Regions from separate parts of the Geodermatophilus sp. SYSU D00766 genome, predicted to be linked through region 3. Evidence: riboswitches for the same ligand, from Rfam matches in the RefSeq annotation. Region 3 holds a riboswitch; each other region holds the start of a gene.
What was found. Region 3 has a riboswitch for S-adenosylmethionine ahead of thrC (threonine synthase). Riboswitches for the same ligand answer to the same signal wherever they lie in the genome.
Positions count from the first base shown of each region.

Region 1: linked by a shared signal. The riboswitch ahead of ACI8AD_RS12990 (GNAT family N-acetyltransferase) and the one ahead of thrC (threonine synthase) in region 3 are both predicted to bind S-adenosylmethionine.
Region 2: linked by a shared signal. The riboswitch ahead of ACI8AD_RS13040 (aminotransferase class V-fold PLP-dependent enzyme) and the one ahead of thrC (threonine synthase) in region 3 are both predicted to bind S-adenosylmethionine.
Region 4: linked by a shared signal. The riboswitch ahead of ACI8AD_RS07410 (bifunctional o-acetylhomoserine/o-acetylserine sulfhydrylase) and the one ahead of thrC (threonine synthase) in region 3 are both predicted to bind S-adenosylmethionine.

Region 1 is NZ_JBJGYI010000015.1:24,664-28,511, reverse strand. Features, by position in the region: gene ACI8AD_RS13005 (ABC transporter substrate-binding protein) at 1-144, opposite strand, end outside; gene ACI8AD_RS13000 (amino acid ABC transporter ATP-binding protein) at 234-1,013, opposite strand; gene ACI8AD_RS12995 (amino acid ABC transporter permease) at 1,010-1,981, opposite strand; gene ACI8AD_RS12990 (GNAT family N-acetyltransferase) at 1,978-2,511, opposite strand; SAM riboswitch class IV at 2,759-2,873, opposite strand; gene ACI8AD_RS12985 (NAD-dependent succinate-semialdehyde dehydrogenase) at 3,027-3,848, opposite strand, start outside.
Region 2 is NZ_JBJGYI010000015.1:33,009-36,856, reverse strand. Features, by position in the region: gene ACI8AD_RS13045 (FAD/NAD(P)-binding protein) at 1-241, opposite strand, end outside; gene ACI8AD_RS13040 (aminotransferase class V-fold PLP-dependent enzyme) at 423-1,784, opposite strand; SAM riboswitch class IV at 1,817-1,930, opposite strand; gene ACI8AD_RS13035 (NADPH-dependent FMN reductase) at 2,000-2,491, shown strand; gene ACI8AD_RS13030 (LLM class flavin-dependent oxidoreductase) at 2,495-3,580, shown strand; gene ACI8AD_RS13025 (NtaA/DmoA family FMN-dependent monooxygenase) at 3,577-3,848, opposite strand, start outside.
Region 3 is NZ_JBJGYI010000048.1:19,630-23,477, forward strand. Features, by position in the region: gene ACI8AD_RS22635 (ABC transporter permease) at 1-379, shown strand, start outside; gene ACI8AD_RS22640 (HAD family hydrolase) at 408-1,229, opposite strand; gene ACI8AD_RS22645 (hypothetical protein) at 1,256-2,179, opposite strand; SAM riboswitch class I at 2,304-2,430, shown strand; gene thrC (threonine synthase) at 2,443-3,720, shown strand.
Region 4 is NZ_JBJGYI010000006.1:44,336-48,183, forward strand. Features, by position in the region: gene metX (homoserine O-acetyltransferase MetX) at 1-92, opposite strand, end outside; gene ACI8AD_RS07410 (bifunctional o-acetylhomoserine/o-acetylserine sulfhydrylase) at 94-1,386, opposite strand; SAM riboswitch class IV at 1,429-1,546, opposite strand; gene ACI8AD_RS07415 (NAD(P)H-dependent flavin oxidoreductase) at 1,568-2,614, opposite strand; gene ACI8AD_RS07420 (hypothetical protein) at 2,656-3,144, opposite strand; gene ACI8AD_RS07425 (mechanosensitive ion channel family protein) at 3,141-3,848, opposite strand, start outside.

The DNA of each region.
Region 1 (3,848 bases), on a different contig from region 3:
GTCCACTGCCAGCGCGCTGCTGCCGGTGTCCTCCTCCGCGCGGGCCTCCTCGATGTCCGCGGCGCTGCTGCAGGCGCTCAGCGCGAGGAGGGAGGCAGCGGCCAGGGCGGTGGCGAGCGGGACTCGTCGGGTACGGGCGATCACGGTCGTTCTCTCTTCCGGCAGGGGCACGCGGGCGCGTGCCGGCGACGGGCGGCGCGCGCTGCGCCGTCCGGGGGTGGGGACGGGGAGGGTCAGAGGACCTGCGCGAGGAAGGCGCGGGTCCGTTCGTGCGCGGGGTGGTCGAGCACCTGCTGCGGCGGGCCGGCCTCGACGATGCGGCCGTCGGCCATGAAGACCACCCGGTCGGCGGCCCGGCGGGCGAAGCCGACCTCGTGGGTGACGACGATCATCGTGGTGCCGCCGCGGGCGAGGTCCTCGATGACGCGGAGCACCTCGCCGACGAGCTCGGGGTCCAGCGCCGAGGTGGGCTCGTCGAACAGCAGCACCGCCGGGTGCATGGCCAGGGCCCGGGCGATCGCGACCCGCTGCTGCTGCCCGCCGGACAGCTGCCGGGGGTGGGCCCCGGCCCGGTCGGCGAGGCCCACGCGGGCGAGCAGCTCGCGGGCCTCGGCCTCGACCTCGGCGCGCGGCCGGCCCTGCGCCGAGACCGGCGCCTCCACCACGTTCTCCAGCGCGGTGAGGTGCGGGAACAGGTTGAAGGACTGGAAGACGAACCCGAACCGGGTGCGCTGCCGGAGCAGGTCCTTCTCCTTGAGCTCGTGCAGGGTGTCGCCCCGGCGGCGGTAGCCGACGAGCTCGCCGTCGAGGGCGACGAAGCCGCGGTCGACCTTCTCCAGGTGGTTGATGCTGCGCAGCAGCGTCGACTTGCCCGACCCGGAGGGCCCGAGGACGACGGTGACCGTGCCGGGCTGGACGACCAAGTCGACGCCGTGCAGCACCTCGACGCCCGCGTAGGACTTGTGCACGCCGTGGACCTCGACCCGCCCGCGGCGGGCGGCGACCGTGGTCACCGGGACACCTCGCGGGCCGGACGGACGCGGGCGAGGCCCGCGGTCAGGTTGGCGCGCAGTCGCTGCAGCGGCGTCGGGGGCAGGGTGCGGAGGGCGCCGCGGGCGTAGTACCGCTCCACGTAGTACTGGACGACCGTGACGACCGTGGTGAGGACGACGTACCAGACGGCGGCCACCAGGAGCATCGGCAGCACCCGCTGGGTGCGGCCGTAGATCACGCTGACGGTGTAGAAGAGCTCGCCGAGCGCCAGGACGTAGACGATCGAGGTGCCCTTGAACAGGCCGATCACCTCGTTGACCGCCGTCGGCACGATCGAGCGCATCGCCTGCGGGAGGACGATGCGGGTGGTCTGCCGGCGCTTCGGGATGCCGAGCGAGGCGGCGGCCTCCAGCTGGCCCTGGTCGACGCTGAGGATCCCGGCCCGGACGATCTCCGCCGAGTAGGCCGCCTGGTGCAGGGCCAGGCCCAGGACGGCCGCGCCGAACTTGTCGATCAGCGAGAGCGTCTCGACGCTGGCGAACGACGGGCCGAACGGGATGCCGACGTCCAGCGACCGGTAGAGGTAGGCGAGGTTGTACCAGAGCAGCAGCTGCAGGATCAGCGGCACCGAGCGGAACACCCAGGTGTAGCCCCAGCTGACCGCCTGCAGCAGGGGCGAGCGGGACAGCCGCATGAGCGCCAGCACCGTCCCGAGCGCGAAGCCCAGCACGGCGGTGATCAGCGTCAGCTGCACCGTCGTCCAGACGCCGCGGACGATCGACTCCTCGGTGAGGTAGGCGCCGACGACGTCCCACTCCCACCGGGGGTTGGTCACCAGCGAGTTGACGACCATCGCGAGGAGGACGGCGACGACCGCGGTGGCCACCCAGCGCGCCGGGTGCCGGGCGGGCACGACCCGCAGCCGGTCGTAGGGCGTCCCGCCCGCCGGTGGCGCGGCGGTGTCGGAGCGGGGCAGCAGGGTGGTCACGCCCCACCTCCCGGCAGCTGCTTGTCGAACGCGTACACGCGCTCGGCGACGGGCAGCCGGCTCAGCACGGCCAGGTCGGTGGGACGGGGCACGGCCGGGTCGAACAGCGGGGTCCAGCCGGCCGTCAGGTACAGCGCCTTGGCCTCGGGCTGGCGCGGGCCGGTGGTGAGGAACAGGCGCGAGTAGCCGCGTGCCGCCGCGCGCGTCTCGAGCTCGGCGAGCACCTGCCGCGCCAGGCCGCGGCGGCGGTGGGTGGCCGCCGTCCACATGCGCTTCACCTCGGCGGTGCCGGGGTCGGCGTGCCGGCGGTAGGCGCCACCGGCGACGGGTGTGCCGCCGGCCAGCAGGAGCACCAGCTCGCCGTCGGGCGGCAGGAACTCCTCGACCGGGTAGCGGGTCAGCTCCTCGTGGGCACCGCCGAACAGGTCGCCGTAGCGGGCGTCGTACTCGGCGGCGAGCTCGGCGAACAGGGGCGCGGCCAGGGGGTCGTCGGGGTGGACGGAGGCCACCTCGAGCGGTGGTGCGGACATGACGGAGCTCCTGACAGGAACAGGTGAGGGTGTGGCCGTCCTGCAGGGCCCCGCTGCGAGCGTGCGAGCAGCGGGGGGCAGGAGGGTCCTTCTACGGTCGGGAGGTCAGGAGGTCAGCGACAGAGCGCGCTGTCGGTGCGGTGCAGGTCGACGGTCGGTCGGCCGACCAGGTCGAGCGAGAGGGCGCGCACGCTGCTCGTGCTCCCGTGTCCCACGGCTGGGCTCCTCTGTCGGGCCCCGGGAGGGGCGGCTGGACTTGCGGGGCGCACGGTGCGCACCCGCCTGGTCGTCACCCGGGGCACCCCGTCCCAGCGGAGGGTTGCCGGTCAGCGAGCCGGGGCTTGACGCTGACGCTCTGGACCTGCGCGCCAATCTAGGCGCCGCCGGTAATCCCGTCAATTCCCATCGACTTGGTGCAGATCGGACCGGCCCACGGTGGCCCTCCGCGGCGCACACCCCCTGCCAACGGCCCACGAGGACCTCGCCCCGTGGTCAGTCGGCGTGGGTGCCGAGCGTCAGACCGCGATGCCGACGAGCTTGGTGTCGAGGTACTCGTCGATGCCCTCGTAGCCGCCCTCACGCCCCAGCCCGCTGGCCTTGACGCCGCCGAAGGGAGCGGCGGCCGACGTCGGGTTGATGTCGTTGACGCCCACCATCCCGAAGCGCAGCTTCTCGGTCACCCGGATCGCGGTGGACAGGTCGTTGGTGTAGACGTACGCGGCCAGGCCGTACTCGGTGTCGTTCGCTCGCGCGACGACCTCGTCCTCGTCGTCGAACGGGGTGACCGCGGCGATGGGGCCGAAGGTCTCCTCGCGGGAGACGAGCATGTCCGGCGTCACGTCGGCCAGCAGCGTGGGCGAGAAGAAGGTCGTGCCGGCGAGCCCCTCGACCTGCAGCCGCTCGCCCCCGGCGACGACCCGGGCGCCGCGGGTCCGGGCGTCGTCGACCTGCGCCTCCATCTTGGCGACGGCGCGCTCGTCGATCAGCGGGCCGACGGAGATGCCCTCCTGGTCGCCGCGACCGACCCGCAGCGCCGCGATCCGCTGCTCGAGGGTGGCGACGAAGGTGTCGTAGAGGGAGCGGTGGACGTAGATGCGGTTCGGGCTGATGCACGCCTGGCCGGTGTTGAGGAACTTGACCAGCGCGGCCCCCTTGGCCGCCCGCACCGGGTCCGCGTCACCGAAGACGATGAACGGCGCGTGCCCGCCCAGCTCCACCGAGACCCGCTTGAGCGTGGCGGCGGCCTTCGCCACCAGCACCTTCCCGACGGCGGTGGAGCCGGTGAAGGTCAGCTTTCGGACCACCGGGGAGTCCAGCAGCGCGTCACCGACCTCCGC
Region 2 (3,848 bases), on a different contig from region 3:
CCGAGCGGTCGGGCAGCACGGTGACGTCGGCGACGAGGGAGTTGGCCCACAGCAGGCGCGGCTGCTCGGCCCGCCAGACGCGGCCGCCGCCGGGCGGGTGGGGGTCGACCAGGTGGACCTCGAGGGGGCGGCCGCCGCGCAGCCCGGCCGCGTTGGCGACCAGGCGCTCGAGGACACCGACGGCGGTGGGGCCGGCGCCGACGACGCAGAGGACGGCGGGGCGGGGAGGCGGGAGGGGCATCGGAGGAGGGCTCCAGGCCGGGACGACGCGGACAGGGCGGTCGGTCAGCGGGCCCGGCAGAGGGCGCTGCAGGTGCGGCGCAGGTCGATGTGCCGGCGTCGCGACAGGGCCGGTCGGCGCACGTGTCCCCTCCTCTCCTCCTCCTGGGTCAACAGACGGCCGGTCGCCGTGCTTCCCCGGGTCACCGCGGGTCCCCGCAGCCGGCGCCGCGGCCGAGGGCGGCGGCGTCCGCGAGGCGGCGCGGGTCGTCGGCCGGCTGCCAACGGCCGTCGCGGCGCGCGTAGGCCACCCGCGGCCCGGCGGCCAGGAACGCCTCGAGGGCGGCCGGCAGGCGGTCGACGTCGGCAGCGCTGGTGCCCACGCCCACGCTGGCCCGCAGCGCCCCCTCGGGCACGCCCAGCCGGGCGAGCAGCGGGTGGGCGCAGAACCGGCCGTCGCGCACCCCGATGCCGTGCTCGGCCGACAGGTACGCCGCGACCAGGCCCGGGTCGGCGCCGGCCACGGTGAAGGACACGACGCCGGTCGGGTCGGCCGAGTCGGCCCAGATCCGCAGCACGCGCACGCCCGGCAGCGCGGTCAGGCCGTCGACCAGCCGCTCGCGCAGCGCCCGCTCGTGCCGCTCCAGCGCCCCGGCCGGCAGCGCGGCCAGGGTCCGGCACGCCTCGGCCAGCGCCACGGCGCCCAGCACGTTCGGCGAGCCGCCCTCGTGCCGGTGCGGCGCGGGGGCCCACGCGACGTCGTCGACCGTGACGTCGTGCACCGCCCCGCCCCCGGCGAGGTGGGCGGGCGCGGCGTCGAGCCAGTCGCGGCGGCCGACCAGCGCGCCGGTGCCGAACGGGGCGTAGAGCTTGTGGCCGGAGAAGGCCACCCAGTCCGCGCCGGTGGCGGCGAGGGAGAACCGGCGGTGCGGGACCAGCTGGGCGCCGTCGACGGCGACGCGGGTGCCCGCGGCGTGCGCGAGGGCGACCACCTCGTCGAGCGGCAGGGCCTCCCCGGTCACGTTGGACGCGCCGGTGACCGCCAGCAGCACGTGGCGCCCGCGGGCGAGCTCGTCGCCCAGGGCGCGCAGGGTCGCGGTGACCGTGGCCTGCACGGGCAGCACGGTGGCCGGGCCGCGGCGCTGCCAGGGCAGCAGGTCGGCGTGGTGCTCGCAGTCGAGGACGAGCACCGAGGCGCCCGCCGGCACCGCGCCGGCCAGCAGGTTGAGCGCGTCGGTGGTGTGCCGGGTGAGCACGCAGACGTCGTCGGCCCGGGCGCCGACGAAGCCGGCCACGACGGCGCGGGCGGCCTCGTACACGGCGGTGGAGACCTGGGAGAGCCAGCCGGCGCCGCGGTGGACGCTGGCGTAGCGCGGCAGCACCTCGGCCACCCGGTCGGCGACGGCCGGGAGCGCCCGGGTGCTGGCCGCGGTGTCCAGGTCGGCGTAGGGGACGCTGCCGCCGGTCACCAGCGGCACCGGGGTGCCGGCGCCGACGAGCGGCAGCAGGGGCGCCTCCCCCGCGGGCGCGGTGCGGCAGGGTCGGTCGAGGACGGCGCTGGTCATGCGGCACTCCTGGCGGGCCGGGACCCGGAGCGGGTCCGCGCTTGCGGACTGCCGGGCGGCAGCCGCCTGGTCGTCACCCGGGGCACCCCATCGCGGAGGAGGGTTGCCGGCCAGCGAGCCGGGGCTTCGCGCTGGCACTCGTGACCGCGTCCGAGGATGCCAGGCGGCCCGATACCCGTCAAACCCGATCGGCTTGGTGTAGTTCACTGGGCGGCATGGGCACGATCGCCGTCGTCGGCAACCCCAAGCCCCGTTCCCGCACCCGGGCCGCGGCCGAGCTGGTGGTCGAGCGGCTCACCGGCACCCCGCCCGACGTCGTCGTCGACGTCATCGACCTCGGGCCGGGCCTGCTCGGCTGGGGGGACCCGGCGGTCGGCGGGGCGGTCGAGGCGCTGAAGGCCGCCGAGGTCGCCGTCGTCGCCAGCCCGACCTACAAGGCCACCTACACCGGGCTGCTCAAGCTCTTCCTCGACCAGGTCGGCACCGGCGAGCTCGCCGGCGTGGTCGCCGTCCCGCTGATGCTCGGCGGCGGCCCGACCCACGCCCTGGCGCCGGAGCTGCTGCTCAAGCCCGTGCTCGTCGAGCTCGGGGCGACCGCGCCGACCCGGGGCCTGTACCTGGTGGAGAAGAGCTGGGACGACCCGGCGGCGCTGGCGCCGTGGCTGGCCACCGCCGCGCCGCAGGTCGCCGCCGCGCGGCGGGGCTGAGCCGTGGAGGTGCACTGGTTCCTGCCCAGCCGCGGCGACGGCCGGGACGTCGGCCCGGCGACCACCGACCGGGGGCACAACGCGGGGGCGCTGCGCCGGAGGCCGACGCTCCCGTACCTGGCGGCGGTCGCCCAGGCGGCCGAGCAGAGCGGGTTCACCGCGGTGCTCACCCCGACCGGCTCGGGCTGCGAGGACGCCTGGGTGCTGTGCTCGGCGCTGCTGCCGCTCACCTCGCGGCTGGAGTTCCTCGTCGCCTTCCGCCCCGGCTTCGTGCTCCCCACCCTGGCGGCCCAGCAGGCGGCCACCTTCCAGCGGCTGTCCGGCGGCCGGCTGCGGCTCAACGTGGTGACCGGGGGCGACCCGGTCGAGCAGCGGGCCTACGGCGACTTCCTCGGCCACGACGAGCGCTACGAGCGCACCGGTGAGTTCCTCGAGGTGCTCCGCCGCTGCCTGGCCGGGGAGCGGTTCGACCTGGCCGGGCGGCACGTGCGGGTGGAGGGCGCCGGCCTCACCCGGCCCCCGGACGTCGTCCCCCCGGTGTACCTCGGCGGTGCGTCACCGGCCGCCGAGGAGGTGACCGCCCGATGGGTCGACCGCTACCTGCTGTGGGGCGAGCCGCCGGCCATGGCCGCCCCGCGCATCGAGCGGGTCCGGGAGCAGGCCGCACGACACGGGCGCACGCTGCGGTTCGGCGTGCGCCTGCACGTGGTCAGCCGCGACACCCCCGAGCAGGCCTGGGCCGAGGCCGACCGGATGCTCGCCGGGATGCCGCGATCGGCGATCGCGGCCACCCAGGAGCGCTTCGCCCGGATGGACTCGGTCGGCCAGGCGCGGATGACCTCCCTGCACGGCGGCCGGGCCGGCGACGGCGCCCGCTCCCTGGAGGTGGCGCCCAACCTGTGGGCCGGCATCGGCCTGGTGCGGGAAGGCGCGGCCACCGCACTGGTGGGCAGCCACGAGCAGGTCGCCGAGCGGCTCGCCGAGTACGCCGCCCTCGGCCTCGACGAGTTCGTCCTGTCCGGCTACCCGCACCTGGAGGAGGCGTGGCGGGTCGGCGAGGAGCTGCTGCCCCTCCTCGCCGCCCGCTAGGCCTGTCCCAGCGGCGCGAGGCCGAGGTGCTCGCGCAGCGTCGTCCCCTCGTAGTCGGCGCGGAAGACGCCCCGCTCCTGCAGCAGCGGGACGACCGAGTCGACGAAGGGGTCCAGCCCGCCGGGCACCAGGTGCGGCACGAGGATGAACCCGTCGGCCGCGTCGGACTGCACGAGGTCGTCGATCTGCTCGGCCACCGTCTGCGCACTGCCGATGAACGACTGCCGGCTCTGCACCTCGGTCATCAGCTCGCGGATCGAGTAGCCCT
Region 3 (3,848 bases):
CCGCACGCCGATCGGGGTGAGCCTCCCGCAGGGCGAGGGGCTGCTGCGGCTGGCCGGGATGCTCGGCTACCTGTCGGTGCACCTGCTCGTGGTCGGCTCGCTGGCGTTCTGGCTGTCCACCGTCACCGACGCGCCGCTGGCCGCCGTCGGCGGCGCGGTGTTCACCACGATCGTCTTCTCGATCCTCGACCAGGTCGAGCAGCTCGGGGCCGTCCGCGACTGGTTCCCCACCGCCGAGTCCTTCGCGTGGACCGACCTGCTGCAGACGCCGGTCGACTCCTCGGACCTCTTCCGCGGGGTGGTGCAGTCGCTGGTCTACGTCGCGGTGTTCACCGCGCTGGGCTTCCGCCACTTCTCCCGCCGCGACGTCACGAGCTGACCGTCGGCGGTCCGGGAGGACCGCGGTGTCACAGGCTCGCTCTCACCGCCTGGGCCCAGCCGACGCCCATCGCCCCGTCGGTCACCGACACGTTCGGGACGGCGGACAGGAGCGCCGCCATGCCGTCGACCTCGGCCCCGTTGGCGGTGATCCACAGCCGGCCGACGGCCGACGCCATGTCCAGGTCGCTCACGCTGTCGCCGACCGCCACCGCGTCGGCGGGGTCGAGGCCGCGCCGCTGCAGGTCCCAGGCGATGGCGGCGCCCTTGGAGATGCCGCGCGGCATGAGGTGGTAGACCCGCGCCAGCTGCCCCTCCGGGGCCAGCCGGAGCCGCGCCGAGGCCGGGATGGCGCCGTTGTCGTGCAGGGTCAGCCAGCCCAGGCCGCGCTCGGCGAGCCAGGTGTCGACGGCGACCGGGTCGACGTAGCCGCGCAGCAGCGCGTCGCCCTCGTGCGTGGCGTGCCAGGGCGCGTGCCACTCCAGCCGGCCGGGGTGGGCGGCGCACAGCGCCTCGACGACGCCGAGCCCGGCCATCACGTCCATCGGCGTGCGGCCGGCGTACTCGGCGGGCAGCGCGCCGGTGAGCTGGTGCCGCTCGCGACCGCCGCGCCAGGTGACCAGCGAGCCCAGCTCGGCGATGGCGCCCTCGGCGGCGAAGATCCGGCCGGCCTCGGTGACCTGGTCGGCGGTGCGCCCGCTGACGATGACCAGCTCGACGCCGGCGGTGTGCAGCTCCAGCAGCGCGGCCGCGGGCTCGGCGGTGGGGGAGCCGTCGGCGCCGTGCCAGAACGACCCCCGCGGGCCGACCATCGTGCCGTCGAGGTCGGTGTAGACGATGCGCGCTGCCACCCGCCCATCCTCACCTGCCGCCGTCGTCAGTCCGTACCGGCCCGGCAGGTCTCCACCGCGAACGTCTCCAGCCGGCGCCGGACCTCCGGGTCGGGGGTGACCACCACCGGGCGCGGCTCGGCGTCCCCGAGGGCGACCACGAGCCCGACCAGCCCGGTGCGGTAGCTCTCGCCGAGGGCGTGGACGTCGCACCGCGAGGGCCGCATGCGCAGCACCACCTCGACGGTGGGCTCGTCGTCCAGCGTGGGCAGCGGGCCGGTGGCCGCCACCGCGTACACGGTGTTCGAGCCGACCCCGGTCACCCGCAGCGGGTCGCTGCCGGCCAGCCGGGTCAGCCGCACGGTCAGGTCCAGCGCGGGGCCCTCGGCGCCGTCGACCTCCCGGACGCCGCTCGCCTCGATGCGGACCTGCCGCGCCAGTTCCTGCTCCGCGCAGTCGGCCTCGTGCAGCCGGGCGACGAGCCCGCCGTCGTCGAGGGGGACGTCGACCTGCCGCTGCGCCCCGGTGGCGTCGCGCAGCCGCACCACCGCGTGCGGCGCGCCGGGTGCGGTCGCGCAGTCGCTCGCGGCGGCCACCACGGGCAGCGCCAGCCCGGCGCCGGGGCGCAGCTCGGCGCCCCGCGGGTCGGCCGGTGCCGTCGGCACACCCGGGGCGACCAGGTCGAGCGCCTCGACGACGAGGCCGGCGTTGCCGGCGACGAGCTCCACCTGCAGGCGCCGGGCGGGCACGTCGCGCCGGTACTGCAGCAGCCTCCCGTGCAGTCCGGCGCCGGGGTCGCCGGCCACGGCGGCCAGCCCGGGCGCCGGGGCGGCGGAGCTGCTCGCCGGCGTGCCGGGAGGAGGTGCCGCCGCGGCCGGCCCGGCGTCCCCGCTCCCGCAGCCGGTCACGGCCAGGACGAGCGCGACGGCCGGCCCGGCCCAGGGGCTGCGGTGTCCGCGACCGGGGTGCACGGCCCTCCTCGCGGGTGGGTGGGGGTCCGCATGGTGCGCCGGTGACCCGGGTCCTGTCGAGGGCCGGCCCGGCCGTGCCGCCGGCCGGGCCGGGTCCTCCGGGTGGGTAGAGTCGGCGGCGTTCCACTCATCCAGAGGGGCAGAGGGACACGGCCCGGTGAAGCCCCGGCAACCGCCGCACGCGACCTGCGCGCGGAAGGTGCCAATTCCGTCCCGCGCGGCTCGACGGCCCGTCGCGGGGAAGATGAGGAGGTAGTCGTCGCATGACCCTGACCGCCCCGCCCCCCACCGGGGTCCCCGCGAGTCCTGCGCGCGGCCTGGTCTGTCGCAACTGCGGCGCCACGTCCGGCCTGGTCGCCGAGCACGCCTGCGCGCAGTGCTTCGGCCCGCTGGAGGTCGACTACGACCCCGAGCGCATGCGCGCGGTCACCCGCCAGCAGATCGAGGCCGGCCCGCAGAACATCTGGCGCTACGCGGCGCTGCTCCCCGTCGGTCAGGACCCCGCCGACCGGGTCACCCTCGACCCCGGGCTCACCCCGCTGGTGCGCGCCGACCGGCTCGCCGCGGAGCTCGGCCTCACCGGTGGCCTGTGGGTCAAGGACGACTCGGGCAACCCCACGCACTCGTTCAAGGACCGCGTGGTGTCGCTGGCCGCCACGGCCGCCCGAGGCCTGGGCTACACGAAGATCGCGGCCGCCTCCACCGGCAACCTCGCCAACTCCGTCGCCGCGCACGCCGCCCGCGCCGGCCTGCCCTCCTACGTCTTCATCCCCGCCGACCTGGAGCCGGGCAAGGTCGTGCAGTCGGCGGTCTACGGCCAGACGCTGGTCGCCGTCGACGGCTCCTACGACGACGTCAACCGGCTGACCAGCGAGCTCGCGGAGACCGACGAGTTCGAGGACACCGCCTTCGTCAACCAGAACGTGCGGCCCTACTACGCCGAGGGCTCCAAGACGATGGGGTACGAGATCGCCGAGCAGCTCGGCTGGCGGATCCCGGCCCAGGTCGTCATCCCGATGGCGTCGGGCTCGCTGCTGACCAAGGTGGACAAGGCCTTCCGCGAGCTCGTGGCCGCCGGGATCGTCGAGGACACCCCGTGGCGGGTCTTCGGCGCCCAGTCGGCCGGCTGCGACCCGATCGCCACCGCGTTCGACAACGGCTGGGACGTCGTGAAGCCGGTCAAGCCCACCGGGATCGCGAAGTCGCTGAACATCGGCAACCCCGCCGACGGCCCGTACGCGCTCGACGCGATCCGCCGCACCGGCGGCGCGGTCGGGCGGGTCGGCGACGAGCAGATCGTGCAGGGCATCCGCGACCTCGCCCGCACCACCGGTGTCTTCGCCGAGACCGCCGGCGGCGTCACCGTCGCCGTCCTGCGGCAGCTGGCCGAGGACGGGCGGCTGGACCCGGCGCAGGAGACCGTCGTCCTCAACACCGGCGAGGGCCTCAAGACCCTCGACCCGCTGACGCCGGTCGTCGGCCCCACCCACCGGATCGACCCGTCGCTGCGGTCGGCCCGGGCGGCGGGCCTCGTCGGCTGACGCGTACCGTCTGCGGGGAGCCGATCCGGCCGGGTGTCACCCCGTCGCCGGATCGTGGCCGGGTCGTGTGTCCAGGATCTCCCCGCGGCGACCTCGCTGTTGTACCGTCTCGCGCGGTCGTCAGTTCC
Region 4 (3,848 bases), on a different contig from region 3:
AGGAACAGCCGGTCCCCGGCGGGGTCGCCGTCGCGCCACCCGCCGGTGCGCGGCGGGGTGCGGGACCCGGGGAGGTCCCGCACCCCCGTCACGTCAGGCTCCCTTGGCGGCGCGGAACCCGGCCTCGAGGTCGGCCAGGACGTCCTCGATCCCCTCCAGGCCGGCGGCCAGCCGCACCAGGCCCGGGGTGACGCCGGCGGTCAGCTGCTCGTCCGCGGTCAGCTGCGAGTGGGTCGTGGACGCCGGGTGGATGACCAGGCTGCGCACGTCGCCGATGTTGGCCACGTGGCTGTGCAGCTCCAGCCCCTCGACGAACCGCTTCCCGGCCTCGATGCCGCCGCGGATCTCGAACGCCAGCACCGCGCCGGCGCCCTTGGGCGCGTAGCGCTGCTGGGCGGCGTGCCACGGCGAGGACGGCAGGCCGGCGTAGTGCACCGCCTCCACCTCGTCGTGCGCCTCGAGGAACTCGGCCACCCGCTGGGCGTTGGCCACGTGCCGCTCCATGCGCAGCGACAGCGTCTCGATGCCCTGCACCACCAGCCAGGCGTTGAACGGGCTGATCGCCGGTCCGAGGTCGCGCAGCAGCTGCACCCGCGCCTTGAGCGCGTAGGCCGGCGCGCCGAGGTCGGCGTAGACGACGCCGTGGTAGGTGGGGTCCGGCGTGGTGAACCCGGGGAACTTCCCGGACGTCCAGTCGAACCCGCCGCCGTCGACGATGACGCCGGCGATCGCGGTGCCGTGCCCGCCGAGGTACTTGGTGGCCGAGTGCACGACGACGTCGGCACCGTGCTCGAGCGGGCGCACCAGGTACGGCGTGGCGATGGTGTTGTCGACGATCAGCGGCACGCCGTTGCGGTGCGCCACCTCGGCCACGGCGGCGATGTCCAGGACGTCGCCCTTCGGGTTGCCGATGGACTCGCCGTAGAACGCCTTGGTGTTCTCGCGGACCAGCGCCTGCCAGTTCTGCGGGTCGTCGGGCTCCTCGACGAAGGACACCTCGACGCCGAGCTTGGGCAGCGAGTGGTGCAGCAGGTTGTACGTGCCGCCGTAGAGCGAGGCGGAGGCGACGACGTGGCTGCCGGCCTCGGCGACGTTGAGCAGCGCGAGGGTCTCCGCGGCCTGGCCGCTGGCCACCGCGAGCGCCGCGACCCCGCCCTCGAGGGAGGCGACGCGCTGCTCGAGCGCGTCCTGCGTGGGGTTCATGATCCGCGTGTAGATGTTGCCCAGCTCCGCCAGCGCGAACAGGTCCGCGGCGTGCTGGGTGTCGCGGAACTGGTAGCTGGTGGTGGCGTAGATGGGCAGCGCCCGGGCCCCGGTGGTGGGGTCGGGGCTGGTCCCGGCGTGGATCTGCCGGGTCTCGAAGCTCCAGCTCTTCGGGTCGGTCACGCGCCGTCTCCTCTCGTCCCGGAGGACCTGCGGCGCACAGGTGCTCCGTCCTTGCCGGGCGGCGGGCGCCGCACGGCCGGCTCTTCCCCTGGGAGCACCTCAGACGGAGGAAGAGGTTGCCGGGCAGCCAGCCAGGTGCTTCGCGCTGCCTCTCGTGAGCCTGGTCCGACGATAGCCGAGGTCAGCGACTCCCGGTCCCGGGGTACGGGCGGGCCAGGGCCGCGCGGGCGTCCTCGTCGAGGCGGCGCACCAGCTCGGCGGCGGGGACGGCCTCGACGAGGGGGTGGGCCTGCCCGGCCCACAGGTTGTAGCCGCCGTCGTCGCCGGCCCGCCGGGCGGCGGCGCGCAGCGGCGCGGTCAGGTGGTGCACCTCGGGGTAGGCCGCCGGCGCGGCGGCGGAGTGCTCGGTGAGGAACCGGTTGACCAGCCCGCGGGCGCGCCGGCCGCTGAAGGCCCGGGTGAGCGCCGTCCGCCCGTGCGTGGTCAGCGCCGCGCGGTGCTCCGGGGTGGTCCCCGCCTCGGGGCAGCAGAGGAACGCGGTCCCCAGCTGCGCGGCCTCGGCGCCGGCGACGAGCACCGCGGCGACGGCGGCGCCGTCGGGGATGCCGCCGGCGGCGACCAGCGGCAGGTCCACGGCCCGGGCGACCAGCCGCAGCAGCGGCAGCAGCCCGTACTCGCCCTCGCCGTCGCGGTCGGCGAAGCTTCCGCGGTGCCCGCCGGCCTCGACGCCCTGCACGACCAGCGCGTCGGCGCCGACGTCGCGGGCGGCGACCGCCTCCTCCGGGGTGGTGACGGTCACGAGCACGGTGGCCCCGGCGTCGTGCAGCGCGGCGACCGCGTCGGCGGGGGGCAGGCCGAAGGTGGAGGAGACCACCGGCACCCGCTCCTCGGCGAGCAGGGCGACCTTGTCCTCCCAGGCGTCGTCGTCGGCTCGGGGCTCGCCCAGCCCGACGCCCCAGCGGCGGGCCTCGGCGTCGAGCTCGCGGGCGTAGCGGCCCACGGCGCCGGCGTCACCGGGCGGGCCGGGCACGAACACGTTGACGGCGAACCGCTGCTGGGTCCTCGCGCGGACGGCGTGGATCTCCTCGCGCACCGCCGCCGGCGTGCGGTAGCCGGCGGCCAGGCAGCCCAGCCCGCCCGCCTCGGACACGGCCGCGGCCAGGGCCGGGGTCGACGGCCCGCCGGCCATCGGGGCCTGCACGATCGGGCGGCGCAGCTCCAGGACCATGCCGGCCATCCTCCGCCCCGGCGGGGCCGGCCGGGCGCGGGTCAGCCCGGCGGGGAGACGGTCGTCGGCTCGGTGGCGGGGGCCGTCGGGGCCCGCGTGGTGGTCGGGACCGGCGGCTCCGACGGCGTCTCCCCGGGGGTGGTGGCCGGCGGCGTGGTCGGCGACGGGGCCGTGGTCGGCCCGGTCGTCGGCGGCTCGGCCGGCGGCGTCGTCGGGACGTCGGTCGTCGCGGGGGCCTCCGGAGCCGGCGGGGCGGTGGTGGCCGGCGGTGCGGGGGGCGGCGTGGTCACGGTCGTGGTGCCGGCCGGCGCGGTGCCGGCCGGGTCCGGGCGCACGTAGAGGTAGAGCAGCCCCAGGCCGAGGAACAGCACGACCAGGACCACCGTGGAGGTGCGGGCCCGCCCGATGTGTCCGGGCGTGCGGCGCAGCGCGGACAGGCCGAAGCGGCCGCGGCCGGCCGGGTCGCCGCCGGGGTGGGGCTCGGCGGCGGGCTCCGGACCGGGGGAGCGCGGGGCGCCGGGGACGGTCACGGCTTGGCCGCCGGCGCGGGTCGGGTCGCGACGGCCGGCTCGGGACTCGGGGCGAGGGTGAGCCCCGCCGCGGCGAAGGCCAGCACGATCCGCTCGCGCAGGTCGCGGCCCACCTCGAACTGCCGCCCGGGCAGCGTCCGGGCCACCACCCGCACGTTGACCTGGTCGAGGTCGATGCTCTCCACGCCCATGACGCTGGGCTCGTCGAGGAGCAGCCGGCGCAGCTCGGCGTCGGCGAACGCGTCCCTGCCGACGTCGTGGAGGATCTCGTTGACCCGGGTGACGTCGGCGCTGGTGGGCACCGGGACGTCGACCACCGCCCGCGCCCAGTCGCGGGAGAGGTTGGTGACCTTGACGATCTGCCCGTTGGGCACGGTCACCACCTCGCCGTCGGCCGAGCGCAGCCGGGTCACCCGCAGGGTGACGTCCTCGACGGTGCCCGCGGCCGGGTCGCCCCCGCCGGTGACGGCGATGGAGACGACGTCGCCGAAGCCGTACTGCCGCTCGGTGATGAGGAAGAACCCGGCGAGGACGTCGCCGACGATGCGCTGCGCGCCGAAGCCCAGCCCGACGCCGAGCACGGTGGCCGGCGCGACCAGCCCGGTGATCGGGACGCCGAGGCGGTCGAGCACGTAGAACGCCGCCACGGTGTAGACCAGCACGATCAGCGCCCACGTGATCACCTGGGTGAGCGAGTGCCGGTG